3 regions of the Spongiibacter tropicus DSM 19543 genome follow, and region 3 is predicted to be linked to each of the others. Evidence: predicted binding sites of a transcription regulator. Region 3 holds the regulator's gene; each other region holds the start of a gene.
The links. The regulator PhoB, encoded in region 3, activates phosphate uptake and scavenging genes when phosphate is short. The targets are predictions, from matches to a motif close to TGTCATAAANNTGTAACA.

Region 1: the regulator PhoB is predicted to act here: its motif matches at 1,943-1,960, upstream of G411_RS0103320 (UDP-2,3-diacylglucosamine diphosphatase).
Region 2: the regulator PhoB is predicted to act here: its motif matches at 1,774-1,791, upstream of ppk1 (polyphosphate kinase 1).

Annotation. Positions count from the first base shown of each region.
Region 1 is NZ_ATUS01000001.1:685,803-690,679, reverse strand. It holds gene plsB (glycerol-3-phosphate 1-O-acyltransferase PlsB) at 1-1,904, shown strand, start outside; gene G411_RS0103320 (UDP-2,3-diacylglucosamine diphosphatase) at 2,028-2,849, shown strand; gene olsF (bifunctional ornithine lipid synthase OlsF) at 2,865-4,586, shown strand; gene G411_RS0103310 (alpha/beta fold hydrolase) at 4,623-4,877, opposite strand, start outside.
Region 2 is NZ_ATUS01000001.1:1,573,457-1,578,333, reverse strand. It holds RNA gene ssrA (transfer-messenger RNA) at 1-147, opposite strand, end outside; gene ppx (exopolyphosphatase) at 191-1,711, opposite strand; gene ppk1 (polyphosphate kinase 1) at 1,854-3,983, shown strand; gene G411_RS0107385 (class I SAM-dependent methyltransferase) at 4,011-4,634, opposite strand; gene G411_RS19685 (SixA phosphatase family protein) at 4,660-4,877, opposite strand, start outside.
Region 3 is NZ_ATUS01000001.1:301,158-306,034, reverse strand. It holds gene G411_RS0101555 (SPFH domain-containing protein) at 1-15, shown strand, start outside; gene purU (formyltetrahydrofolate deformylase) at 40-894, shown strand; gene phoB (phosphate regulon transcriptional regulator PhoB) at 973-1,683, shown strand; gene phoR (phosphate regulon sensor histidine kinase PhoR) at 1,693-2,997, shown strand; gene G411_RS0101535 (PstS family phosphate ABC transporter substrate-binding protein) at 3,106-4,074, shown strand; gene G411_RS0101530 (ABC transporter permease subunit) at 4,191-4,877, shown strand, end outside.

The DNA of each region.
Region 1 (4,877 bases), 380 kb from region 3:
TGCTGGCCCGCACCCTGAGCTTCTACTTCAGTCGCCGAAAAACGGCCTCTCTGGGCCCCAGTCTGCTGTCGCGGCATGAGATCATCAATCTGGTACTGCGTCGGCCCGCCGTGCGCGAAGCCATGCAGGAGGAGCAGGCCGAAGAAAAACTCAGTGCCGCAAAAATCGAGAAAAAAGCCCGCAAAATGGCCGATGAAGTGGCGGCCAATTTCGACTCGCGGATTTTGCGGGTGCTGGATCTGATTCTTAGCTGGGTATTTCGCAAGATTTTCAGCGGCATTCGCCTGCACCATGTCGAGCGTCTGAACCGCACTGCCAACGATCGGCAATTGGTGTACATGCCGAGTCACCGCAGCCACCTCGATTATCTGCTGATTTCCTACGGCCTCTACACGCAAGGGTTGGTGCCGCCACATATTGCGGCCGGGGTGAACCTGAACTTCTGGCCGGTAGGCGGTCTGCTGCGCCGGGGCGGTGCTTTTTATATTCGCCGCAGCTTTGCCGGGCAGAAACTTTATAGTGCGGTGTTTCGAAGTTATCTGGATGTCATTCTGGGGCGGGGCTACCCCGTGGAGTTTTTCCCGGAGGGCGGGCGTTCCCGTACCGGTCGTCTGCTGCCACCTAAAAAGGGCATGCTGGCGATGACGGTGGAAAGTTTCCTCGCCCAGCCGGCGCGGAAGGTCGCGCTGGTGCCGGTGTATGTGGGCTACGACAAGCTGGTGGAAGGCGCGTCCTACGTGAAGGAGCTGCGCGGTGCCGCCAAGCAGAGCGAATCAGCGGGCGGTCTGCTCAAGGCCACAAGGATTTTCAAGTCGTCTTACGGCAGCCCCCATGTGGCCTTTGGTGAGCCGATTGCGCTGGAAGACTGCCTGAGCCACATCGAGCCGGAGTGGCGCAGCAAGCTGCAAAGCGGCGATGAAAGCTTTATCCCTGCGGTTGTCGACCACATCGCCCAGGAAAATATGGAGCGGGTGAATTCGGCGGCAGTCATTAACCCCATCGGTCTGGTGGCGATGATTCTGTTGTCCAGCCCCCAGCGTGCCATGGCTGAAGATGAGCTGCTGAACCAGATCGACGCCTTTGTCGCGCTGCTGAAGCGCCTGCCCTACAGTGCGGATGTTACCTTGCCGGAGGGCAGCGCGCGGGAAATTCTCGACGCTGCAGCACGCACGGCGGGGCTGTCGCGCATCGATCACCGTTGGGGGCCGATTATTACCGCCACAGGCAAAGAGGCGGTGATGCTCACCTATTACCGCAACTCGGTGATGCATGTACTGGCGATGCCCAGTCTGATCGCGCGTTTCTTCCGCCACAGTGAGCAGGTCAGCATCGATGAATTGCGCGAATCCTGCATGCAGTTGTTGCCCTTCCTCAAGCGCGAGTTGTTTTTGCGGGTCGATTTAAACAACTGCGATGATGTCGTGGACAGGCATATCGACAATCTGGTCGAGCAGGGCTTGCTGCTGCGTCGCGGCGAGTCAGTGCTGGCTCGCCCGGAAGTGGGCAGCAATGCCTACGCGGTGCTGACCGGTCTGGGGAGGATTTTGCGCGAGACCTTTGAACGCTACACCATGAGCAGTCTCCTGCTGGTGCATGAGCCCGGGGAAACCGCCGCGCCGCGCAGTGCCGTGGAAGAAAACCTGATTGTAATGGCCCAGCGGCTGTCGATTGTCAGCGGACGGGAAGCGCCGGAGTACTTCGATAAAAACCTGTTCCGGGTGTACCTCGATACCCTGATTGCCCAGAATCTGCTGCATGAGGAAAATCGTGACGGCGAGCGCTGGGTACGCTGCGATGCCCGCCTGCAACTGTTCAGCCAGCGTTGGGTGGCCCTGCTGGGGCCCGATGTCCAGCAAAGTATGTTGCAGTTAATCCGCCAGCCCACCATGAACAGCGACAGCTGAACGACGCCTTGCCCACCGCCGGTTCCGGTGGGCAAGGTTGTCATAAATCTGCCTCAGAACCGTCCCGCCTTTGTCATCGTTGCGCTCTAGCCTGTCATCAATTTAACGACAGAGGCGCCCGGTGTGACCGAGCAAGTAAAACGCTACAAAACGCTATGGCTTTCCGATATCCACCTCGGCTTCAAGGATTGCCGCGCCGAGTATCTGTTGGACTGCCTGAATCACATTGAATGCGACACCATTTATCTGGTGGGCGACGTGGTCGATCTCTGGGCCATGTCCCGCACGCTGTACTGGCCTGCCAGTCACTACGAGGTGTTGCGCACCCTGTTTCGCAAGGCCAATAGCGGCACTCGGGTGGTTTACATTCCCGGTAACCACGACGAACCGTTCCGCGACTATGTCGGGCATATTTTCGGGCCTATCGAAATCCGCAAAGAAGCGGTTTACACCACCCTCAAAGGCAAGCGTCTGTTGATGTTTCACGGCGACTGCCTGGATGAACACATGCAGCTCAGCCGCTGGGAGAATCTGGTCGGCGATGCCGCTTACGATCTGCTGCTGTTTCTCAATCGCTGGGCCAATTTCTTCCGCCGCCGCTTCGGCCATCACTACTGGTCGCTGGCGACCTATATCAAGCAGCGTATTCCCAATGCCCGTCAGGTGATCGACGTGTTTGAATCCGCGGCCGTGCAGGAAGCCAAAAAGCGCGGTCTGGATGGCGTGATCTGCGGACATATCCACCAGCCTGCACTCAAGGATATCGACGGACTGTTGTACTGCAACGATGGCGACTGGATTGAGAACTGCACGCTCTTGGCTGAGGGCGAGCACGGTGAGCTTGAATTACTGCAGTGGACCGAGACCCGCCAGATGTTGGCAAGGGTTGGTGAACCCGCTGCAAAACCCGTGGCAGACGTGCTGCCGCTGCGACGGGTCGGATAACAACGAGGTGACAATATGATTTCCGTAGATTCGGTTATCGACGAACGTTTTCCCCGTATTGCCAAGGGCAATCCCCATATTAAACGCACGCTCACTGCGCTGCTGCGTTACCTGTTTCACGAGGCCGAGTTCAAACAGTTCGAGCGGGATTACCCGCATCTGCGTGGCAGGGACTTTGTCGAGCAGGTGCTGAACTATTTTGATTTTGGCTACGCGGTCAGTGCCCTCGACAAAGAGCGTATTCCGGTCACGGGGCGCGTGGTAATCATTGCCAACCATCCTATTGGCAGCCTCGACGGACTGGCCCTGCTGAAGCTGGTATCTGAAGTGCGCAGCGACGTGAAAGTCGTGGCTAACGAAGTGCTGTATGCCCTCAAGCCGCTGCGCAGTATGTTGCTGCCGGTGGACAATATGAGTGGTAAACGCAATCGCCGGGAAAACCTTCAGGCCATCCACGAGCACCTGGAAGGCGATGGCGCGGTGATTATTTTCCCGGCCGGTGAAGTCTCGCGTTTCAGCCCGTCGGGCATTCGCGATGGTCGCTGGCGGGCGGGCTTTATCAAGTTTGCCGAGCGGGCCAATGCGCCGATTCTGCCGGTGCACATGAACGCCAGGAATTCGGTGTTTTTCTATGCACTGTCGCTGCTGGCCAAGCCGCTGTCGACATTGTGGCTGATCCGCGAAATGTTCAAACAGAACAACCGCACTGTGCGCGTCAGCATCGGCCCGGCTATTGATCCTTCTCTCTACCGCGATCTGCCGCTGACCACGCAGGCCAAAGTGCGCCTGTTCAAGCGCCACCTTTACAAGATCGGCAAGCGCCGCCGTCGTGGCGAGCCCTGCTTTATGCCCGAGGCGCAGCCGGTTGCGCACCCGGAGGACCGACGGGAACTGCGCAGCGCCATTCGTGACTGCGAACACCTGGGCAGCAACCGCGATGGCATGGATATTTATCGCTACGAGTACAGCGGCGACTGCTGCATCATGCGTGAGATCGGTCGCCTGCGCGAAATCAGCTTCCGCGCGGTGGGCGAGGGCACGGGTCTGCGTCGCGACGTAGACGCCTACGACGCCTATTACGACCATATCGTGCTGTGGGACGACAACCAGCTTGAGCTGGTGGGCGCCTATCGCCTGAAGCGTGTCGCGGCATTGGAGCCGGGGCAGGCGCTCTACAGTGCCAGCCTGTTTGACTACCAGCCCGATGCGGCGAACGCCGTGTTTGCGCAGGGTGTGGAACTGGGGCGCAGTTTTATCCAGCCTCGCTACTGGGGGCGCAATGCCCTGGATTACCTCTGGCAGGGCGTGGGCAAATACCTGGCTCGCTACCCCGAGCTGCGTTATATGTTTGGCCCCGTCAGCCTGAGTGATGAGCTGCCTCGCGCCGCCAAAGATGCCCTGTTGGAATTCTATAGCTGCTATTTTTCCAGCGAGTCCGGCGTGGTCGATCCTCACTGGGCCAGCGCAAAAATGCCTTACCGCAGCGAGTCGGCGGTTACGCGTTTCAAGGGCGACGACTACCGGCGGGAATTTGCCGAGTTAAAGGCCATGCTGGCCGAACTGGGCTGCTCGGTGCCGACGCTGTACAAGCAGTACACTGAGCTTTGTGAGCCCGGTGGTGTCAGCTTTGCCGATTTCAATATCGATCCGGATTTTGCCGACTGTATTGATGGTCTGGTGCTGGTGGATATCGAGAAAATGAAGCCAGCGCGTCGCAAGCGCTATCTCGGCCAGTAGAACCTGTGCCCCAAGGCGGCCTGTCTGGCCGCCTGCTTATTCCTTCCCTGCAATATCGTCAAAGCGCTGGATTAGCCAATCCGGGTCATCCAGCGGCAGGTCGTGTCCGGCGCTCTGGTGCAGCGCAACAGGCGCCTGGTAGCGGTCGGCGAGTTGCTGGCTGCACTGCCAGCTCACCATGTGATCAGCGCGGCTGGCGAGAAACAGCAAGCGATCGGCGGGCAATGCGTGTGGCGCGCGAAAGCGACTGGCAGCCCAGAGTTGGCGCAGCACATTGCGGCGCTGGATGGG
Region 2 (4,877 bases), 1.3 Mb from region 3:
TGGGACTGCTAGCGGGGTTTAAGCCGCTAGAGCGTAGTTGTCGTCGTTGGCAACTATATAGAGTACAGCTTTGGATTAACGTGATTGGCTGTCATCACGGCATGCACCACAGAGTTTTGTAACCGGCGTCGAATCCAAAACGGCCCCAAATTCTGCAACGGTTAATCCTAACAGTTACCGGGCGCCGACACTAGCCGGTTTGTGCGTCGGCGGGCTGTTGGCTGATAACGTCGAGCTGGATGTTGAGGCATTTGCGCAGCAGCTCGGCTTCGTCGTCCAGGTCGGCGGCGGTGAGGGGGTTGGCGTCGAGCCAGTGGCCGGGAATGTGGAGCTGAATCTGTTCGGGGGCGGGGCTGCTGAGCTGGATGTCGTCGGATAGGCGCACGGCCTGACGGCGGCGGTAGAAGATGCAGGCCAGTCGCAGCAGGCAGACCATCATCCAGTCCGGGGTGACACCGTAGGTGCTGATATCCAGGCTTTTGGGTTTGCGGCGGTGGTTGAGCACCAGCACGCTGAGTCGCGCCTGTTCCTGCCGGGAGAAGCCGGGCAGGTCGGCATTGCTGAGGATGTAGGCGCCGTGTTTGTGGTAGCCGCCGTGGGCGACGGCCAAGCCGAGTTCGTGGAGTTTGGCGGCCCAGAGCAGCAGTTTTTCGGCTTCGGTGTAGTCGCTGTTCATGCGGTCGGCGAGCATCGGCAGCCAGCGCTGGCAGAGTTCGGCCACACGCTCACCCTGGGCGGGGTCGATATGGTACTGCTCGATCAGCTGGCGGATGGTCTCGTCGCGTTTGTCTTTGTGGTGCAATCGCCCGGCGAGGTCGTACACAATGCCTTCGCGCACGGCGTAGTTGGAGATATGCAGTTCCTGTATGCCCATTTCCTTGAACAGCGCATAGAGCACCGCAAAGCCGCCGGGGAAGACATCGCGCCGCTCGTCACTCAGGCCTTTGAGTTGCAGGCTGCTGGTGTGCTCGGCGTTCAGCAGTTGTTCCTTGAGGGCATTCATGCCGTCGAGGGTGATTTGTCCGGCGTCGCACAGGCCCTGTTCGCTGAGGATTTTGCTGATGGCGCGAATGGTGCCGGAGGAGCCGACCACTTCCTGCCACTGGTCGCGAAAGCCTTCCACGTAGGGCGAGATTAACTGGCGGGCGGCATTGACGGCCTTTTTGAACAGTTTGTCGTTGATGTTGCCGTTGGGGAAATAGTGCAGGCTGTGGCTGACGCAGCCCATGGGCAGGCTTTCCAGCAGGCGGGGCTGTTGGCCGCCCGCGACCATTTCGGTGGAACCGCCACCGATATCAATGACCAGCCGTCGGCGGTCTTCAATGGCCAGATCGTTGGCGACGCCGAGGTAAACCAGTCGCGCTTCTTCGGTACCTGAAATAATATTGATGGGTGTGCCGAGGATGGCTTCGGCCCGGGTCATAAACTCGCTGGCATTTTTGGCGGCCCGCAGGGTGTTGGTGCCCACAATGCGGATTTGCGAGCGCGGGACACCGCGCAGGCGGTTGGCGACTTTTGCCAGACTGTCCAGCGCGCGCTGCTGGGCTTCTTCGCTGAGGACGCCGTTATCGTCGAGACCGGCGGCCAGTCGAACCATGTCTTTGTGGCGGTCGATGATGCGGAGTTTGTCATCCTGGAAGCTGGCGATAAGCAGGTGGAAGCTGTTGGAGCCGAGGTCGAGCGCGGCGAAGGAGTCGCTGTTTTGTGCCATGCATTTTGTCCCTTGTGAGCAGTTAGTTTACGACCTGTCACTGGCAAATGCGACCACTGAAATATGTCACTAAAATGACATGCATAACCGTTAGGCTGTTGCGCGCATACAAGTGCTTTAAACGTTGTCAGGGTAGGAAAATATGAGCGAAATGACCGCTGAACAGGCGTGGATTGCCAAAGAGCTGAGTTGGCTTTCTTTTAACGAGCGGGTGCTGCAGGAAGCGGCTGATCCGTCGGTGCCGATTATCCAGCGGATTCGTTATCTGGGCATCTTCTCTAACAACCTCGATGAATTCTTCCGGGTGCGGGTGGCGGATGTACGTCGTCTGGCTGCGTTTTCGACGCCCTCCAAGCAGGAGGACTACAAGGCGCTGATGGAGGAAATTCACCAGAAAGTGCTGAAATTGCAGCGCCGGTTTGATGCCACCTACAGCGCCAACCTGAAGGAATTGCGCCGTCGCAAAATCTACATTGTGAACGAGCGCCAGCTAGACGAGGCGCAGACGGAGTACGTGCGCGGCTATTTCCACAGTCATATCCAGCAGGAGCTGGTGCCGATTCTGTTGGACGATGCCAACCCGATGCCGGAGCTGAATGACGCGTCGATCTATCTGGCGATCAAGCTCAGCTATGAGGGGCAGGTGCGCTTCGCGCTGCTGGAAGTGCCGACCACGCGGATCGAGCGCTTTGTGCGGATTCCCGGTCGCAAGGGCAAGCGCGGCAAGGTGCTGATTACGCTTGAGAACATGATTCGCGTGTGCCTACCGCAGGTGTTTCGCGGGATTTTTCCGCTGGATTCTGCCGAGGCCTACACGGTGAAGCTGACCCGCGACGCCGAGCTGGAACTCAGCGAAGAGGTGACGCAGACCTTTGTGGAGAAGATGGCGCAGAGTCTCAAGCGTCGTCGCAAGGGGGATCCGGTGCGCTTTGTGTACGACGCGCAGATGCCGAATGATTTGATGGAGTATCTGGTGAAGCGGTTGGGGCTGGGTCGCCTCGACTCGATGATCCCCGGTGGCCGCTACCACAACTCCAAAGACTTTATGCGCTTCCCCAATCTGGGGCCGGCGTATCTGGATGCGAAGGCGCTGCCGAAAATCCGGGTGCCGGAAATTGACGCCGCTGACAATATTCTGAGCTGCATGCGCGAGCAGGATATTCTGCTGTTCTATCCCTATCACAGCTTCGATTACCTGACGGACCTGCTGAAAACTGCCGCGATTGATCCGGCGGTGAAGTCGATTCGCATCAGCCTGTACCGGGTGGCGTCGAACTCACATGTTGTCGATGCACTGCTGAACGCGGTCGCCAACCACAAAGAAGTGACGGTGGTGGTGGAGTTGCAGGCACGCTTTGATGAAGAGGCCAACATCGCGCTGTCGCAGCGTCTGACCGATGGCGGCGTGAACGTGATCTTGGGCGTGCCGGGTTTGAAGGTGCACAGCAAGCTGATTTCGATCAGCCGCCAGGAAGGCAATCTTCAGAAATACTACACCCACGTGGGCACGGGTAACTTCAACGAGAAGACGGCGGAGGTGTACACCGACTTCAGTCTGCTGACCTACGATCAGGCCATTGGTGATGAGGTGGCCAAGGTGTTCGACTTTATCGCCTATACCTACAAGCGCCATGAGTTTAAGCATCTGGCGGTGTCGCCGCTGAACAGCCGCGAGCGCGTGCTGGATAATGTGCAGGGCGAAATCGATGCGGCGCGGGCGGGCAAGGAGTGCGGCATTACGCTGAAGTGTAACAATCTGGTGGACCGCGAACTGGTCGATAAGCTGTACGAGGCCAGTCAGGCGGGGGTGCCGGTGCGTTTGATTGTGCGCGGCATGTGCTCGCTGCTGCCGGGTGTGCCGGGCGTGAGCGAGAATATTGAGGCGATCAGTATTGTCGACGGCTATCTGGAGCACCCGCGGGTGTATATCTTCCGCAATCGCGGCAAGCCCAAGTACTACATTTCCTCGGCGGATTTGATGACGCGCAATATCGACTTCCGGGTGGAGGTGACCTGTCCGGTTTACAGTCCGGTGCTGCAGAAGCGGATTCAGAACATCATTGATATTCAGTGGGCCGACAATGTGAAGGCGCGGATGATCGATGCGTCGCAGAGCAATGATTTCCGTCCCCGCAAAAAGAGTTCTGCCAAGGTGCGTTCACAACTGCAGATTCACAGCTACTTGGCGACAGGCAAGCTGCCGCGACTGCCCAAGCTGGACTACCGTCCCAGAGTGAAGCTGAAAAAAGGCAAGAAGTCGAAGAAGGGCTGAGGGGTTGTTCGGCGCCTGAGCCGGTGGTCAGGCGCGGATCACCAGCAGTTCGCCGCTGATGGATTTGGGCGTTTTTACTTCCCAGTCCAGCAGCTCGGCATTGAAGTTTTTCTGGCATTTGCGGGCGAGCTTGTGAAACGGCGAGCGGCCCGGATCGGCAATGATGATGGTTTTTACCCCGGCATCCAGTGCGGCTTCGATGGCGCTGTACAGCGGGTTAACCAGTTTGGGCCAGAAGCAGATATCGCCACCGAGCAGCATCTTCTGGCCTTTCAATTCCTTGATGCCCAATTCTTCATAGCGCGCGACCCGGGTTTTGATGGTCACGTCGTTCAGCAGTGCGTGCGCGTCGAGGTAGGGGAAGACGTGCTCGTCGGCATCGACGGCGGTGACTTTGGCGCCAAACTGCATCGCACAGAAAATACTCAGAATGCCCCAGCCGGAACCGATCTCGGTGATCTTGCTGCCGCGTCGCGGCGGGTGTTGCAGCAGGTAGTCCATGATCAGGAAGGAGGAGCCCCACACCTGATAGCCGTGGATTTCCGGCTCGGCCAGTGCCCGGCGCATGCGGCGAATCAGTTTGTGGCTTTTTTTTAGGATCAGCACGTCGTGGACGATGCGAATATTCTTGAGGGCGTCGGCTTGGCTCATGCCAGAGGCGTTCCTTGTCTGAGGGTTAGCGAAGCTGCTTGGGACGAATCTGTTCCGTGAGCTTGGCGCTGTCGGTGCGCAACTGATCCCAGTATTCCACATTGATCTCGAGAGTGATGAATGTGGTGGTGCTGAAGTTTTCAATTTCGCCGTCGTAGAGGTAGTTCACCAGATCGCGCAGCGCCGGGTTGTGGCCGATAATCAGTGGCGCGGTGCAGCTATTATCCAGGTCTTTGAGCCAGG
Region 3 (4,877 bases):
TTGAATAAAGTCTGATTTAGTAAGGTTTACAGAATTACCATGCAGCACACTTACCGCCTTATCACCAGTTGTCCCGATCGCGTCGGGATTGTTGCCCGTGTCAGCCAGTTTGTGGCAGAACAGGGGGGCTGGCTGACCGAGGCCAATTACCATTCTGATGCCGACAGCAATTGGTTCTTCATGCGCAATGAAATTGCCGCCGAGTCGCTGGGCATGAAAGCCGATGCGGTGAGGGAAGCGTTCCGCCCCATTGCCGAAGAATACGGGATGGAGTGGGAGCTGGTGGATTCGGCACGCCGCCGTCGCGTGGTGATTATGGCCAGCCACGCCTCCCACTGCATTGCTGATCTGTTGCACCGCTGGCACAGTGGTGAACTGTATTGCGACATTCCCTGTGTTATCTCCAATCACGAAAACCTGCGCAGTATGGTGGAGTGGCACGGCATTCCCTTCGAACACGTGCAAGTCGACCCGAATAACAAGGCGCCTGCCCATGAGAAGGTCCAGTCGCTCGCAGCGGCGTACGAAGCGGACTGTATCGTCCTTGCTCGCTATATGCAGATTATCCCCCCGGAATTCTGTCGAGCCTACGCCGGTCGAATGATTAATATTCACCACAGCTTTTTACCGTCGTTTGTTGGCGCCAACCCCTACCAAAAGGCGTATGACCGTGGTGTGAAGCTGATTGGCGCGACCAGTCACTATGTGACAGAACAGCTGGATGAAGGGCCAATTATTGAGCAGGATGTCATCCGAGTGTCACATCGCCACAGCAAAGATGATTTGGTTCGGCTCGGCAAAGATGTGGAAAAGTCGGTGCTTGCCAGAGCCTTACGTAACCACCTGGAAGACCGGGTACTGGTTCACGGCAATAAAACCGTCGTATTCGACTAGACTGACTTGTCATAAAATTGTCATTGAAGACCGTTTAAATGCAGGCTCAAGTACTTAGGCGGCGTTAAAGGGACAAGCATGACGACAACCAAGACTATCCTCATCGTCGATGACGAGGCAGCCATTCGCGAAATGATTCGCGTAGGCTTGGAACTTGCAGGCTACGATTGCCTGGAGGCAGCCAATGCCCAGGAAGCTCACGGCATTATTGTTGACCAGCGGCCAGACCTGGTGCTGCTCGATTGGATGATGCCGGTCACCAGCGGTATCGAGTTGCTGCGGCGCCTGCGGCGTGAGGAATTGACTCGCGATATGCTGGTTATCATGCTCACCGCCAAAGACGATGAAGACAACCGCGTGCAGGGGCTGGACGTTGGCGCTGACGATTACATCACCAAGCCTTTTTCCTCTCGCGAACTGCTGGCCCGCATCAAGGCGGTATTGCGCCGGGTGAGCACGCCCGACCAGGAAGAGAGTATCGATGTGGATGGCCTGCGCCTCGACCCCGCCAGTCACCGCGTTTTTGCCGATAACGTGCCTCTCGATATGGGGCCGACAGAGTTCAAACTTCTCAAATTCTTCATGACCCACCAGGAGCGTGCCTACAGCCGTGGACAGCTTCTTGATCAAGTGTGGGGCACCAATGTCTATGTCGAAGAGCGCACGGTGGATGTGCATATCCGTCGACTGCGCAAGGCACTTCTCACAGACAGCCGCGATTTTGGTCAGCTTATCCAGACCGTAAGAGGCACCGGTTACCGCTTTTCAGCAACAGGAGTCAGCGCATAGCGCCGGTTCATGCGGTATTACGATTGGAAGACGGAACTGGTCAGAGTCATGCTGCCGCTGGCAGCTGCTGCGGTTCTGTCGACAGCGTTCGAACTGGGTGCCTGGCCGGTGTTTGTGGTGGCCGCGGGAATCTGCACCTGGCTGCTTTGGCAGCTTCAACGTTTGAGCGACTGGCTATACCGAGGCTCCGGGACGGAGCCGCCAGAGGCGATAGGCATGTGGGGTCAAATTTTCGATACCATTTATGATATGCAGAAGCAGGCGACGGGGGATCACGATCGCTTGCAGGCCATGATTGATTATCTGCGAGCGTCGTTCGCGTCCATGTCTGACGCGGTGGTGATGCTCGATCATCAGGGCAATATCGAATGGTGTAACGATGCGGCATCGGAGTTGCTGGGGCTGCGGCGAGAGGACGATACCGGCCTTCAGCTGCTCAACCTGATTCGTGCGCCATCATTTGTCGGCTATTACGAGGCCGAAAAATACGGGGCACCGCTGGAAATGGTCTCCCCGGTGAATGCAGACATTCAGCTCAGTATCAGTATCAGCTTCTTTGCCGAGCGTAATCGCCTGCTGTTTGCCCGGGATATCACCCGGACTTATCGCCTTGAAAAAATGCGTAAGGATTTCGTGGCGAACGTATCCCACGAATTGCGCACCCCTCTGACGGTTATCAATGGCTACCTCGAAACCTTCGCGGAACACGGCGGCGAAAATCCGCGCTGGGATCGTGCTATTGAACAAATGCTGAAGCAGTCTCGCAGAATGCATCACCTGATTCAGGATCTGATGCTGCTGTCGCGACTGGAGTCGGTGCCCAAGCCCAAAGAACAGGACCGTATTGTCTTGCGACCTCTGCTGGAAATGGTCCGAGAAGAGGCGCTGGCGGCGGCGAAGGGTGATCGCAGCATCGAAATAGAATGCGACGACAGTATCGTACTGAAAGGGCAGGCGACGGAAATACGCAGTGCATTGTCTAACCTGGCCGTCAACGCTGCCCGCTACACCGCTGAAGGTGACCGCATTGTGCTGCGCTGGTATCAGACCGACAGTCATGCGGTGTTGGAAGTCCAGGACAGCGGTATTGGCATTGAACCGCAATATATTCCCCGCTTGACCGAGCGCTTTTATCGCGTGGATCAGAGTCGCTCGCTGGATACCGGCGGCACCGGGCTGGGCTTGGCAATTGTCAAACATGTACTGCTTCGACATCGCGGCGAGCTGAGGGTGCGCAGTCACCCCGGAAACGGCAGTACCTTCAGTTGTCTGTTCCCCAAATCCTTGGCAACGAAGGCTGAATCTGCAGCGTGACAACGCTGTAATAAAAGCTACGCTGCTTGTAACAATTTAGTCATATTTCGTCGATAAAATGACGGCCGTGTTAAATCTACGACCTTTTGCATGACTTGGGAGACGACGGTGAAACTCAAAAATTGCCTGATTGCTGCAGTAATTGGCCTTTCTTCTTCACTGGCCAGTGCCGCGACCGATGTGGATGCGGGCCTGCCCACCTATGAAAAAGCATCCGGCGTTTCCGGAAACCTGTCCAGCGTTGGCTCGGATACGCTCGCAAACCTGATGACGCTGTGGGGCGAGGATTTCAAGCGCAACTATCCCAACGTCAATATTCAGATTCAGGCTGCGGGGTCTTCCACTGCGCCGCCGGCGCTGACAGAAGGCACGTCCAATATGGGGCCAATGAGCCGCAAAATGAAGGACAAGGAAATAGAAGCCTTTGAAGCGCGTTTCGGCTACAAGCCGACGGCCGTCCCGGTGGCCATTGACGCCCTGGCTATCTTTGTCCACAAAGACAACCCCATCGATGGTATGACGCTGGCCGAGGTGGATGCGATCTTCTCCAGCACCCGCAAATGTGGCTACCCGGATGATGTTCGCCGCTGGGGGCAACTGGGTATGACTGGCGCCTGGGAAGGGCGCGATATTCAAATGTTTGGCCGGAACTCGGTATCGGGTACTTACGGCTACTTCAAGGGTGAAGCGCTGTGTAAAGGGGATTTCAAAAACGGTGTGAACGAGCAGCCAGGATCGGCTTCTGTTGTTCAGTCAGTATCCACATCAGTTAACGGTATTGGCTACAGCGGTATCGGTTACACCACTTCCAGTGTCCGTGCTGTGCCCATTGCCAAGAGCGACAAAAGTGCCGCAGTCGCCGCCAACCCGGAAAACGCGATCAATGGCAGTTATCCGCTTTCGCGCTTCCTCTACGTCTATGTGAACAAGGCGCCGAACAAGCCATTGGCTCCGCTTGAGCGCGAGTTCCTGAAAATGGTGCTGTCTAAGCAGGGCCAGGAAGTGGTGGTGAAAGATGGTTATGTGCCGCTGCCCGCGAGTGTCGTAGAACGTATCCTCAAGAAGCTGGATATGTAACTCGGACTCAACTGATGCGGGGATGGCTGTGAGCAGTGTCCCCGCATTGCTGTCACGCTGACGACATGCGGTGGCTGTAGCATTTCACGTATTCACAGAAGCAGAGTTTTAAACGTATGAAGCAATCCGAGGTGCGGGCAGCTGCGTCGGCGCAGCGCCGGTGGCGGCATATTAAGGATAAGATGACCACCGCAACGATCACCGCTGGTGGTATCGGTGTGCTGTTATCTATTCTGTTGATCTTCTTCTATCTTCTCTACGAAATTCTGCCTCTGTTTACATCGGCAGATATCGAGCTGGAAGAGCAGTTTACCCTGCCGGTTACCGAAGCCCCCCTTTACCATGCGATCGAAGAGCAGACGGAAATCGGCTTCCGCCTGGGCAATCAGGGTGATGCCCTGTTTTTCAATGCTCAGAATGGGGACGAAGTCCTGCGCGAGCAGTTGCCTTTATCCTCGGCGATTCGCAGCTTCGCGCTGGAGTCGGAAGACAGTCGCGTCATTGCCCTGGGGCAGGACGACGGTCGAGTACTGATTGTTAAACACGACTATCGTGTAAGTTATCCCGGCGACAAGCGCGTGATTACACCGCTGCTGCGCTACCCTTACGGCAACGACGGGGTAGAGGTTGCCGAGGCGGCGCTGGACAAGCTGGCGCTTAGAGACAGTGAAGATGCGCTGCTGATTGTTGGCGTGAGCGATGGACATCTGGTTGGGCGGCGCTGGACCAAAGAAGAAGACTTCCTTACCGAGGAGGTCACGCTGGAAGAAGAGATTCTTAAACTGCCGACGCTGGACGTCCCT